Regions from separate parts of the Solibacillus ferritrahens genome, predicted to be linked through region 3. Evidence: riboswitches for the same ligand, from Rfam matches in the RefSeq annotation. Region 3 holds a riboswitch; each other region holds the start of a gene.
What was found. Region 3 has a riboswitch for cobalamin ahead of SNE38_RS10395 (hypothetical protein). Riboswitches for the same ligand answer to the same signal wherever they lie in the genome.
Positions count from the first base shown of each region.

Region 1 (4,290 bases), on a different contig from region 3:
ATTTCCATTGATGCTTTTAACGAGTAATAGTTCAATGCTTCCATAAACGCATCGATAAATTCGATGGACTCTTTGGAACCATAACGGATTCCGCTTTGTACGAGGTGTCCATGCAAGTTCATAACACCTAATCCAACAGAGTGCATTACTTTGTTCGCTTTAGATACAGAAGGAACGTTGACGATATCTGTCATAGTTGAAACATTCGTCAAAAGACGCATTGCTGTATCGACAAGCTGACCGAAATCCTGAACTTTCGTTGCTTCATGAATGTCAATTGAACCTAGGTTACAAGAAACATCGAGGCCATATTCATTCGGCTCATTTTGATCGGTAACAACACTTGTTTGTTGGTACTGAAGTATTTCGGTGCATAGATTGGACATCTTCACACGACCGATTTCCTTTAATGGATGAGCGTTATTAACATTATCATCAAATATTTCGAACGGATAACCCGATTCAAATTGAGCTTTTTTGATTTCCGTATATAATTTACGTGCATTTAATCGTTTCAGTTTACGGATGTTCGGATTATCCAATAGCTCGTAGTACATTTCCGTAATCGAAATTTCCGACATGCGTTTTCCGTATTCTTTATAAATGTCATAAGAACTAAACAAGACGATATCTTTATCGCGGCGCATCAGTTCAAAGAAAATATCCGGAAGAATAATCCCTGTTGAGAGTGTGGCAAGACGGATTTTATCGTCTGCATTTGGTTTTTTGGAAGAGATGAACGCCTCAATATCTCCGTGGAAAACATTTAAGTAGACGACTCCAGAACCATTTCGTTGCCCAAGCTGATTCGAATAACTAAAGGAGTTTTCCAGCAGTTTCGCAACTGGCATTACCCCGCTCGCACGGTTTAATATCCCTTTAATCGGATCACCTAAAGGACGCAGATCGGTTAAGTTTACTCCGACACCGCCTCCTAATCGGGAAAGCTCCAGGCAATAGCCGATGTTTTCGGCAATCGAATTCATCGTGTCGTCCATCGTCAGTTTAAAGCATGAGACAAGCTCACCGCGTGCTTTTTTCCCGCTGTTTAAAGCAGTAGGTGTTGCCGGCTGATAGGCAGTCATGACCGCTTTAATGGCCTTTTCTGCCAATGCTTCATCACCCTGTGCTAAATAAAGGGCAATAATAACGATTCGGTCTTCATATTTTTCAAGAATTTCTTTTCCGTCTCTGCTTTTCATTGCATAGCTATCGTAAAATTTCGAAGCACTCATAAACGAGGGGAAACGGAATTTATACGCATACGCTTTTTTGTACATCCGTTTAATAAAATCCATTGAGTACATTTCAAGAAATTCTTTTTCATAATAGCCTTCATCAACTAAATAGCGTACTTTTTCCTCAATATCGATAAAGTAGCGTAAACGGACATTCACGTCTTCTAGGAAATAGCGGCGTGTTGCTTCTTTATCTTTTGCTAAATCCAGTTCACCCGTAGCACGGTAACGATTTAATATGTCATTGTTTAATTTTAAATATTGTTTCATCATTAAACCTCTTTCCAAATGGAATAATAGTAATTTTTAATGGTTTCGTAATTGAATGGGGTCCCACGTAATTCTAGTTTCTCGATTAACGGAATGCCGTATTTTGTTGCTAAAAGATCACCTGCTCGGCCGAAAAAAGCATGACCGAAATTACGGTTCCCGCTTACGATAATTCCTTTGCATTGATTGTAGTTCGCAGTCATGAACTGATCGACGATAGGGGGGACAGAGCCTAATCCATCCGTATATGTAAATAGCAGATACGGCGCATCGATTTTATCCACATCGGCTAAATCCTTTGCAGGCAAGCCAAGTTTTTGCACGATGTATCGTACATTGCCAGTTCGTGAAGCATAAATAATCATGCAGTTATTTCAGAAATTCGGTTAATAATGGAAGTTGGCTCTGCGATAAATTCTCCGTTGATTTCGAATAAAGGGACAGATAGAAAGCCTGCATCGAGTACTTTTTGCTTTGCCGTTTCGTCCTGGTCAATATTAATAATCTCGACTTGTAAGTTCGCAGCATCAAGTTCGGATTTTACCCATAGGCATTTTGGACAGATTGTTTTCGTATAAAGTTTCATTAATAGAATCCCTCGCTATAAAGATATTTATTGTGCTGTACGTTCTAAAGAAAATATAAAAAGGCTATCCCGGGAAAAAAAGGATAGCCTGAAATGGAAACGTAAATGGAAAAATTGCGCCTCCATTTCCTATTCCCCGAAGAAATGTACGTAGTTTTAACACGGCAGGTCTCCTGGCTTTGCGTCATCCATCAGACGTACCTTCCCATGCACGTGGCACAGTGGCAATTTTAGTCTTCAGTCAGCATTTACAGTTGCGGGGACAGCGTTGGTTTTGCACCAAACTTCCCTTTTAAACTACATTTAGTAGTACCGTGATAAAAAAACACAATATATGGTTGTGAATTGAGTATAAGCCGTTCCAAAGTAAAAGTAAAGGAAAGAAATATAACTTGATCAGCTATTGTACTTTTTAAAGAGAAAGTTGACAGAACTAATACCTATACAAATCAAAAAGGAACTAAAAAACACATTGCCCAAAACTTCGAATGAACAATGTGTCATATTAATGCTTTAATTCTCTTTTCCACATGACGTAATTATAGGTTGCTTGAATAGCAAATAAAATGGTGATGAAAAATGTTATGAAAATAAACAACCTAGAAAATCCTAGCATTAAATAAATGACTCCGATTGAAAGTATACATATTGGAATCGAATAGACAGTACGCCAAAATTTTCGGCGGTATGAAAGGGCATAATAATTGAACTTAAAACCTTTATCAACTTTCGGTTTTTTTCTGTAATAAAGATATAAGCCAATCGAAATAATAAAAGAAGTAACAATAGGGATGGCGAGGATGAATAAATTTAAGTTTTGGAAATTCACTGTAGTCCTCCTTCTAAAATCCTTATGTTGGTTCATCACCATAAGTTGGGGATGACATTATTGAAAAAATAAGATTCGCTACGGGAAAACGCGTTGAAGCGTCTGTTGTACTACATTCCGGGGCAGGCATTTCGGGCGGTGTGGCTACAAAGCCTTTGTAGATTGAATTGTTAATGAAATAAATAGCGGAAGGAATTTCCGTTATTTCGAAAATGACATAAAAAATAGTCAAAATAAGGGGAGAAATTTCCGTTATTGACCTAAAAAACATGAAATTTCAGGATTTTATTTGAAATAACGGTAAAACGTTCCCTTATTTACCCCAAAATGAGCTGCATCCTTCAAATAACGGTAAAATCTTCCCTTATTTTAGGCGGGCACTGAAAAATTTAAAATAAGGCACTTTCTATCTACTAAGGCGTTTTGTCCACTCGAAGTTGGACGGACGCTTCAAAATCAAAATTTTCGGATTGGTGGGCCTCGTAAACGGCAATAAAGGCAGTGATAAAGACACGTCAAGCGGCTTTAGCGCTGTCTTGCCGTAGCCCATCAATTATTCAAGTGAAATTTTATTAGAAAATCAACCTCATGTTATGGTGATGAACCTTTATGTTTTGTAATTTCCATTATATAGTAGATGGGGCGGAATTTCATTAATTGGGGATAAATTCTATACCTTTACTTACCTTCTGATATATCTTAGGAAGGTTTTTTTATATTTGCGCTGTGGGCAGTTGTCAGTTACTTGGATATGCTACCACCATTAAAACAAGATAAATATAAGTTTAAAAAAATTGAATGTTTTACAATATATGCTAATTATATCTTGACACTCGATATATACACATTTTAATATATGTAATATCGATATATCGACAGTCAATATATGGAGGGCCTATGATTCCTTTATCAGAACCAACGTATTTAATTTTATTAGCATTAATAAAAGAACCAACGCATGGCTATGGCATTATTAAAGCAATTTCAGAGGTAAGCGAAGGGCAGTATGAAATCGCACCGGGAACGCTTTATGGGGTATTAAAAAATATTGAAAAACAAAAGTTAATTGAAGTAGTTGGTGTTGATTTAGACAATCGAAAGAAAAAGATTTATGCCATTACAGATGCAGGAAAAGAAGCGCTAATCTATGAACAACGACGTTATGAAAAGCTATTATTATTTACATACAAATTAAATGGTGAGGGATAAGATGGCAATTACACGAACATTGAGTAAAAGATTTAATTCATTTGAAGCTGAAGAACAATGGTTAAACGAGCTTGCCCAAAGCGGTTGGCGTCTTGTAGATTACGATAAAAAAGAAATTGGTGAAAACTATTATATATTTAAAGTTGATTTAGATGCGG
Region 1 is NZ_JAXCLE010000003.1:145,569-149,858, forward strand. Features, by position in the region: gene nrdE (class 1b ribonucleoside-diphosphate reductase subunit alpha) at 1-1,508, opposite strand, end outside; gene nrdI (class Ib ribonucleoside-diphosphate reductase assembly flavoprotein NrdI) at 1,511-1,873, opposite strand; gene SNE38_RS04710 (glutaredoxin family protein) at 1,870-2,094, opposite strand; cobalamin riboswitch at 2,241-2,426, opposite strand; gene SNE38_RS04715 (PadR family transcriptional regulator) at 3,821-4,132, shown strand; gene SNE38_RS04720 (DUF2812 domain-containing protein) at 4,134-4,290, shown strand, end outside.
Region 1: another riboswitch for cobalamin. It lies ahead of SNE38_RS04710 (glutaredoxin family protein); the one in region 3 lies ahead of SNE38_RS10395 (hypothetical protein).

Region 2 (4,290 bases), on a different contig from region 3:
GTAAAATCGATGTTGCATTAGAGAAATTAAAATCAAATGGCCATGTATTTGATGAAGAGGGAGCAACTTGGTTCCGTTCAACAACATTTGGAGATGACAAGGATCGAGTGTTAATTAAAAACGATGGTTCATTCACATATTTAACTCCGGATATTGCTTACCATGAAGATAAATTACGTCGCGGATTTGATAAATTAATCAATATTTGGGGTGCTGACCACCATGGCTATATCCCACGTATGAAAGCGGCTATTGAAGCACTTGGCTATGAGCGTGAAACATTGGAAGTCGAAGTAATTCAAATGGTTCAGCTTTACAAGAACGGCGAGAAATTCAAAATGAGTAAGCGTACAGGTAATGCTGTAACAATGCGTGAGTTAGTGGAAGAAGTAGGTCTGGATGCAGTACGTTATTTCTTCGTGAAAACTGCAGGAGATTCTCACATGGACTTCGATTTAGATTTAGCAGTATCACAATCGAATGAAAACCCAGTGTATTATGCGCAGTATGCACATGCACGTATTTCATCAATTTTACGTGCAGCAAGCGAGCAAGGTTTTGAAGCATCATTGGAAAACCTGAACTTACTTGTAGCAGAAAAAGAAGAAGATGTTCTGAAAAAGGTAGGTGCATTCCCGCAAATCGTGGCAGATGCAGCGAAACACCGTACACCGCACCGTATCGCGAACTATATCCAGGACTTAGCAGCAGCATTCCATAGCTTCTACAATGCAGAAAAAGTTTTAAACCAAGATAATAAAGAGCTAACTGAAGCTCGTTTAGCATTAATTACAGCAGTAAAAACAACTTTAGCCAATGCATTGAAACTAATTGGAGTAAGTGCACCTGAGAAAATGTAATTTATATTTCAAAACACCCTATTTCCTTTATGCGGAAAATAGGGTGTTTTTTCATTAGCTTGAATATATTCTCCTTTCTCCCGCAATCGTTCCACTTTAGACTTGCAATGCCACCTCTATGAAGTAAGTGAATCCCTACAAAGAAGCTAGGGATATCTATTGACTTGTAAATTTCTGAAACGTACTATTAATTTAACGAAATAACGATGCATGACAACAAACACGAGGTGGTGCTTTTCATGAGCAAGGAATTATTTATTCAAACAGACGAGCAGCGACAATGGTTGGAAAAACTCGAAACAATTTCAGAGAGCGTGAAACAACTCGCCCAACAAACAGATGAACAAGCGACATTTCCATTTGAAAATTTCCGGAAACTGCGGGAAATCGGTTATACAAAAATAACGTTGCCAAAAGAATACGGTGGGGATGGCCTCACATTATATGATGCGATCTTACTTCATGAAACTTTGGCAAGCTATTGCGGTAGCACGGGGCTAGCTGTATCATGGACAATTCAAAATGTAGGCGAAATTTTTGAGAATCGTTACTGGAATCCACAAAAGCTCGACTGGTTTGGAGGAGAAATCGCAAATGGTGCAACAGTAAATCGTGCGGTAAGCGAGTTTGCGATGGGGAGCCCAGTGCGCGGCGGACGTCCGGCGACATCGGCAAAACGTGATGGCAACCATTATATAATTACCGGGCGTAAAAACTATACGAGCGGTGCACCCGATCTAGATTACTTTTTAGTATCAGCTTGGATCGAAGACGAGGACCAGTTAGGATTTTTCCTTGTTCCGAAAACGGTGCAAGGAGTATCGGTGGAAAATACATGGGATGTGGCGTCGATGCGCGGTACAGGAAGCGATGATTTAGTGCTGGACAATGTACGCATTGATCAAACGAACTTAGTGGAAATTCCAAACTATACAACTGGCTTTAAGTTGAACGGTTGGTTGCTCCTCATCCCAGCGACTTATTTAGGGATTGCACAGGCTGCAAGGGATTATGCGGTAGATTTTGCAAATAGCCATTCACCGAATAGTATTAAAGGGACAATTGCCCAGCTGCCTAATATACAAACACTGATTGGAGAAATGGATTTAGCATTGACGAACGCACGCTTTACCATTTACGGAGTAGCCGGGTTATACAATGACCCAACAAAAAAGAAGACACTTATAAATGAAATCAATATTGCCAAACATGTTGTGACAAATACAGCGATTGAAGTCGTTGATAAAGCGATGCGTTTAGTCGGAGCAAAGAGCTTGCAACGATCCAACCCACTTCAACGCTATTACCGTGATGTTCGTGCAGGCTTACACAATCCGCCAATGGATGATATTACGATAAAGCGTTTAGCGGAGACAGCAATTGAAAACAATTTAAAAGCTAAAGAGTAACCTGTTCTTTTATTACACCACACGTGGTCCGATTTCAATCAGATTAAAACAAATTATCTGAAACTTTGGCGGATTTTGCATACAATAAATGAAATATCCGCTATAATAATATTATTAATTAAATATGTACTATAAAGGTTCTTACTATATCCAATTAAAGTAAGAAGTAAAAGGGAAATCGGTTCAACTCCGATGCGGTCCCGCCACTGTAATTGCTAGTTTTGAGCTATATGCCACTGAAATTTTTGGGAAGGCAGCTCATAAACGCTAACGCATAAGCCAGGAGACCTGCCTTTATAATGCCCAATTAATGCCTACGCGGATAGGATGCGGTAAATGAATTTTTTATTTGAATTTATTTGCTTACATAAAGCTTCCTATTTTGTAGGAGGCTTTTTATTTTTGTGTAAAATTACAGGTTAGAACAATTTTAGGAGGAATTAATTACATATGAAAACTTGGCAACGACTTTCTTCAACAGGAATCTTCTCCATTATGCTTCTTGCAGGATGTGGAGTAGAAGAAACAGCAGTTGAAAAAGATACAGCACAACAATCGACAAAAGCGGCTGAGGAACAAGCGCAGTTTCCTGTAACGGTAACTGATGCTTTAAACAAAGAAGTGACAGTGGAAAAAGCACCTGAACGCATTATTTCCCTCATTCCGTCCAATACAGAAATATTATTTGGCTTAGGCTTAAATGAACAAATTATTGGAGTATCCGATAATGATAATTACCCGGAAGAAGCTCAGACAAAAGAAAAAGTCGGTGGAATGGAATTTAACTTGGAACAATTGATTGCATTGCAGCCAGATCTAGTAGTAGCTCATGAATCAGGTCTTTATAGCTTTAACGAAGAAGGTATTGCGCAACTTGAATCAGTGGGTATTCCTGTATTTGTAGTGAAAAATACTACAACATTTGAAGAAACATATACGACTATTGAACAAATTGGGCAATTAACAGGGAAAACCGCTGAGGCAACAGAGATGATTGCATCCATTCAAAAAGGAATTCAAGACATTGAAGTTAAAGTGGCTGATTTAGAAGAAAAATCTGTGTTTATCGTAGTGGGCACAGAGCCGGACTTATATGCAGCAGGACAGGAAACATTTATTAATGAAATGCTAGAAGTGTTAAATGTAGAAAATGCAGTACAAGAACTTGGGTGGCCGATGTATAGCTCTGAGCAATTTGTTGACAGTAATCCGGACGAAGTGATTGTAACATATGAAAATGACTATGATAGCATCGTAAATAATTCTGCCTATGCCGAAATGGATGCAATTAAAAATGGCAATGTTCATGTAGTGGATGGGGATACGACGAGTCGCCAAGGTCCACGTATTGTAGAAGGTATTGAATCACTAGGTGAGGCAATTTATCCAGATGTATTTAAAGAATAGTAAGTATATATATGCTTATATTGCTTCCATTGCATTGCTTCTTTGCAGTTTGTGGATTGGGGTATCATTTGGAACGGTTAATATCCCGATTTCGACATTGTGGGATAAAGCGACAGATCCGATTGCTTATAGTATACTTTGGAAAATTCGAATGCCACGCGTAATTTTAGCCGCAATTGTTGGTGCATCACTTGCGATTGCAGGTGCGGCTTTTCAGGGGCTCTTAAAAAATCCATTGGCCGATCCGTATACGCTAGGGATTTCATCAGGTGCATCAGTCGGAGCAGTTATGACGATTTTTTTAGGTATCTCGATTCCTGTTCTTGGTGCATTTACATTACCTGTATTTAGTATGGCAGGTGCCGCATTTACAATGGTCATAGTATTATCATTTGCCCGACTTGTGGATCGTTCTATGAAAATGGAAACGTTAATCTTAACAGGAATTATATTTAGCTCGTTTTTAGGTTCATGTATCTCATTAATGGTTGCTTTAACGGGGGAAGAGCTTAGAGCTATTATTGGTTGGCTGCTTGGCAGTGTATCGATGCGCGGCTGGTCATATGTAAATATGGTTTTACCATTCATGATTATCGGTACGAGTATTATATGGT
Region 2 is NZ_JAXCLE010000004.1:112,411-116,700, forward strand. Features, by position in the region: gene argS (arginine--tRNA ligase) at 1-860, shown strand, start outside; gene SNE38_RS05865 (acyl-CoA dehydrogenase family protein) at 1,100-2,269, shown strand; cobalamin riboswitch at 2,388-2,579, shown strand; gene SNE38_RS05870 (ABC transporter substrate-binding protein) at 2,720-3,676, shown strand; gene SNE38_RS05875 (FecCD family ABC transporter permease) at 3,660-4,290, shown strand, end outside.
Region 2: another riboswitch for cobalamin. It lies ahead of SNE38_RS05870 (ABC transporter substrate-binding protein); the one in region 3 lies ahead of SNE38_RS10395 (hypothetical protein).

Region 3 (4,290 bases):
TTTTTCTTTTTCACCATAGGAAAAAAAGGCGTCGCTCATATCAATCCAGCCATCTAAATGCAGACCGCCTGTCAGAATAATGAACATAATTACGATTAAAATCGCCAAAAGCAGACTCGAAATGTCACTATAACTTGAGATGACAAAAACACCACCACTAATCATTACGCCTATGAATAAACCAACGATCGGTAAGAAAGCGTACATCCATGTAACCGACTTGGCATTCATATCGAGCTGCCTCTTAATTGGTACTGCCGAGAAGAACTGCCATGCTAATAAAAATCCTGTAAAGCTGTTTTTCAACTTGCCCACTCCTTATTTCCATTGCTGTACAAGCTGATATTGTACTTCATATGCTTCATCGCTATGTTGGACAATCCACTGATGAAGTTCTCCCAAAAGTTTACGATATAAATTTACCTCATTATAACGAGAAGGCAATTCGTCTAACACTTCATTTGATACAACTACTATTGTAGCACCTTGCTGATGCCAAGCTAGCAATTGCTTTTGCAGCGATTCAATACAATTATTGATATATTCGCTATTTTTGCATTCTGCTTCATAGTTAAAAAGTACATTCGAAAGCCAGGTTGTCACACATTCAAAAAGCACGACTGCATCTTTTGAAAGTTGTTGTATCGTTAAAGGAATCTGTACTTGCATTTCCACCGTGTTCCAGGTAGCGTTTTGGTTTTGACGGTCCCACTGATGGCGGACAATCCGTTTTTTCATTTCATCATCAAATGATACTCCCGTAGCGACATAGTAAAGCAACTTATTTTCACCTAACCGCCTCGCATATTTTTCTGCAAAAGCACTTTTCCCGCTGCGTACACCACCTGTTATAAAAATCAATCGTATGCCTCCTTTCCAGTTCAAAAAGAACATGCCCAACTAAGGCATGTTCTTCTATTCTATAACTATTTAAACAATTCCGGATATACTGATTGTGCCATAATTTCTACTGCTTCACCAATACGTGGTCCAGGACGTGACATAATATCGCCATCCACTAAATAAACTGCCTTGTCTGTGACTGCTTGTATTTTATCCCACCCTGTACGTCCTAAAATTTCTTCGACCGCATTTTCCATATAAGTTGCAGGTGAAATAATAATTTCAGGATTGCGAGTAATAACATCCTCTTCTGTCACACTAATCCAGCTCGTCTGATCAGCATAAATATTTTCGATATTTGCATAATCCATTATTTCTTGCTGGAAAGTACTGTTGCCGGTTGTCCAAAGATCCGGAGCTGGGGACACTTCGTAATACACTTTTTTCTTCGTATCGATTGTTTCTGTTTTTTCTTGTACTGTCTTAATTTGTGCTTTAATATCGGCTACAACTTCTTCACCTTTTTCTTCGATACCCATTACTTCTGACAACTGAATAATATCTGAATAAACATCATCGAATGTCGTGGCAGAAGCAATAACAAATACTTTCAGACCCGCATCTTCCAGTTGAGCAATTTGTGCTTCCTCCCCAATTGTATATGCCACAACTACATCCGGATCCAATTCCAAAATTCGTTCTGCATTAATGACGGTAGACGTTGAAACACGTTCAATTTTTTGTGCTGCTTCCGGATATGTATCAAAGTCCGTTGCACCGATAATTTGTTCACCTACTCCTAGTTCAAACAAAATCTCTGTATTGCTTGGCTGTAGTGAAATAATCGTTTCCGGGACTTCATCAAATGTCACCTCAACACCACGGTCATCGACAACTGTATAAGGAGCGCCATCATTTTTGGTTGTAGCTTGCTCCTCATTTTTAACGTCCTTTTCTGTTTTTTCCTCATCTGATCCACATGCTGCTAGTAATAATGTTGCCGCTAATGCAACGACCCATTTGTTATTCAATTTCATTTGTTGTAACTCCTTTTTTCTTTTTCGTTGGATAAGATTTTGAGATAAATGGAATTTCTTCCTGCTGATGCTGTTGATTCATATAGACCGCCATGACAAAAAATACATTGGCAAGCAGCCCGAGAAAATCAAACAGAATTTCATCCACTTCTCTTTCTTCGCTTACTTTATGTAATGCCCTGTAAGACTTTTTCGCCTCGCTGCGACAAATATGCAGTCTTGCGGCACTTTCAATTCCCTGTGGCAGGACAAACTGCTGAATCGTTTCCCCGACTTCACTTACATAAAAATCGTATCGATCGCTTAACCATAGTAAATCTTCAGATGTAATAGCTAATTTACCGCGGACCGAACCATTGGCATGATAGGCTAGCGGCTGAATCTTTTTTAAATCTTCAAGCACAATCTGACCTAATGCATCATCGACTAATGTTGGAAATACTGCGCCGATTCGCGTTGTTAAAGAATCCGTCCGAATCTCATAGTCAACACAGCTTGATTTTTCCCGCATAAACGGATAGCAGGAATAACGAATATCTTTTTTCATATAGTTCTCCTCACTTCAAGTAGTGCCTCCTCGCAATTATTGAGTGAACGAAAAAAAGCCACCCAAGAAAATGGATGGCTTCAAAAATCAATAAAAGGGTGCAAAACGCTCATTCGATCAGTGATTGCCGTACATTCTCTTTAATTCCGAAGAGGGATGTTACGATAAGAAAAAGATTGGTCTCCTGGCTCTGCGTTTCACTTTACTCACAAGTACCTTCCCGCTATATTAGCAGTGGTATTACACTTATTTTCATCAACGCTTACAGTTACGGATATAGCTTCGGATTTACACCGAATTCCCATTTATGCATCATGCATCTTTTTCCTGCAAATTTATTCAATTTGTCTTTATCACTTTAGCATATAAAAAATTTTATGCAAACTACATTTTATAAACATTCAGGACATTTGCCGTAAATCTCAAATTTATGTGCTTCTACAGCATACCCCGGCAACTTTTCACCAAGCATTTCCATTGGGCAGACGGATAGCTCTTTTACTTTACCACAATCACGGCAAATAAAATGATGGTGATGGTGGTCTGACTCGCAGTGCATGCGGAAATTACGCTCACCGTTTAATTCCGTTTCTTCCAAAATATCAAGCTCGACAAAAGTCGCTAAGTTGCGATAGATCGTATCGAAGCTCATCCCAGGGAAATCCTTTTTCAATACTGACAGCAAATCACGGGCAGTCAAATATTTATCAGTAGCTGCAAACATATCCAAAATCAATTCTCGTTTATCGGTCTTTTTATAGCCGTTTTCCTTTAATATTTCCCACGCGCGAGTTGCATTCATAGTACTTCTTCCCCTTTCGATTTAATCGATACTTTTAGCACAATTTTTTTGATAAATATAACTAGCAATAAAATAATGATCGATGTGACAACAATTGTTCCACCAGGTGCTAAGTTTAAGTAAAATGCAGAAATCAATCCAATAATTACTGCCAGCTCTCCAAATACAATTGCTAAAATAATGGCTTCTTTAAATCCACGCGCCAACCGCATCGCAGCGGCTACCGGTAATGTCATCAAGCTTGATACAAGTAAAATCCCTACGATTCGCATACTTGCGGCAATGACTAATGCAACCACTACCATAAACAGCAGATGAATCCACTTTGCAGGTAAGCCACTCGCTTTAGCGTATTCTTCATCAAACGATAAAACAAAGAGTTCTTTAAAAAACAGAACTAAAAATAATACGACAACGACCGCAATCGCCATCACAACATACAAATCCTGCCGCGATACAGCGGAAACTGAGCCGAATAAATAGCTCATCAGATCGGTATTAAAGCCACTTGCCAACGAAATAAATATCGCGCTAATTCCGATACCACCTGACATAATAATCGGAATCGCAAGTTCTTCATAATGTTTATACAGTCGACGTAAACGCTCAATTAAAATCGAGCCACTTACAGATGCCACAATACCTAGATAAATAGGGTTTAGCAATGCCAGTCCTGCGAATGACTGACTTAAGTAAAGACTTCCAGCGATACCGGCAAGTGTTACATGCGATAAAGCATCTGCTATTAACGACAATCGACGAACAACGATAAACACCCCTAGAAGCGGTGCAATCACGCCAATAATCAATCCCGAGAAAAAGGCATTTTGTAAAAATTCATAGTTTAATATTGCTTCTATCATAACGGCGGTCTACTCCTTAATGAATCTTTCGAACAGAGTGACCGTTCCAGCTAGCGATCTGTTCTTCCGAAATCGTATCAAAATCATTTTTATATCCGTGGAAATGGATCGATTGATTTAGGCATGCTACATGACTGACACGATCCGAAACCGTATCAACATCATGCGTAACTAAAATCATCGTCATATTGTGATGCT
Region 3 is NZ_JAXCLE010000009.1:40,596-44,885, reverse strand. Features, by position in the region: gene cobS (adenosylcobinamide-GDP ribazoletransferase) at 1-315, opposite strand, end outside; gene SNE38_RS10405 (bifunctional adenosylcobinamide kinase/adenosylcobinamide-phosphate guanylyltransferase) at 319-861, opposite strand; gene SNE38_RS10400 (ABC transporter substrate-binding protein) at 927-1,880, opposite strand; gene SNE38_RS10395 (hypothetical protein) at 1,867-2,427, opposite strand; cobalamin riboswitch at 2,585-2,766, opposite strand; gene SNE38_RS10390 (Fur family transcriptional regulator) at 2,819-3,229, opposite strand; gene SNE38_RS10385 (metal ABC transporter permease) at 3,226-4,092, opposite strand; gene SNE38_RS10380 (metal ABC transporter ATP-binding protein) at 4,109-4,290, opposite strand, start outside.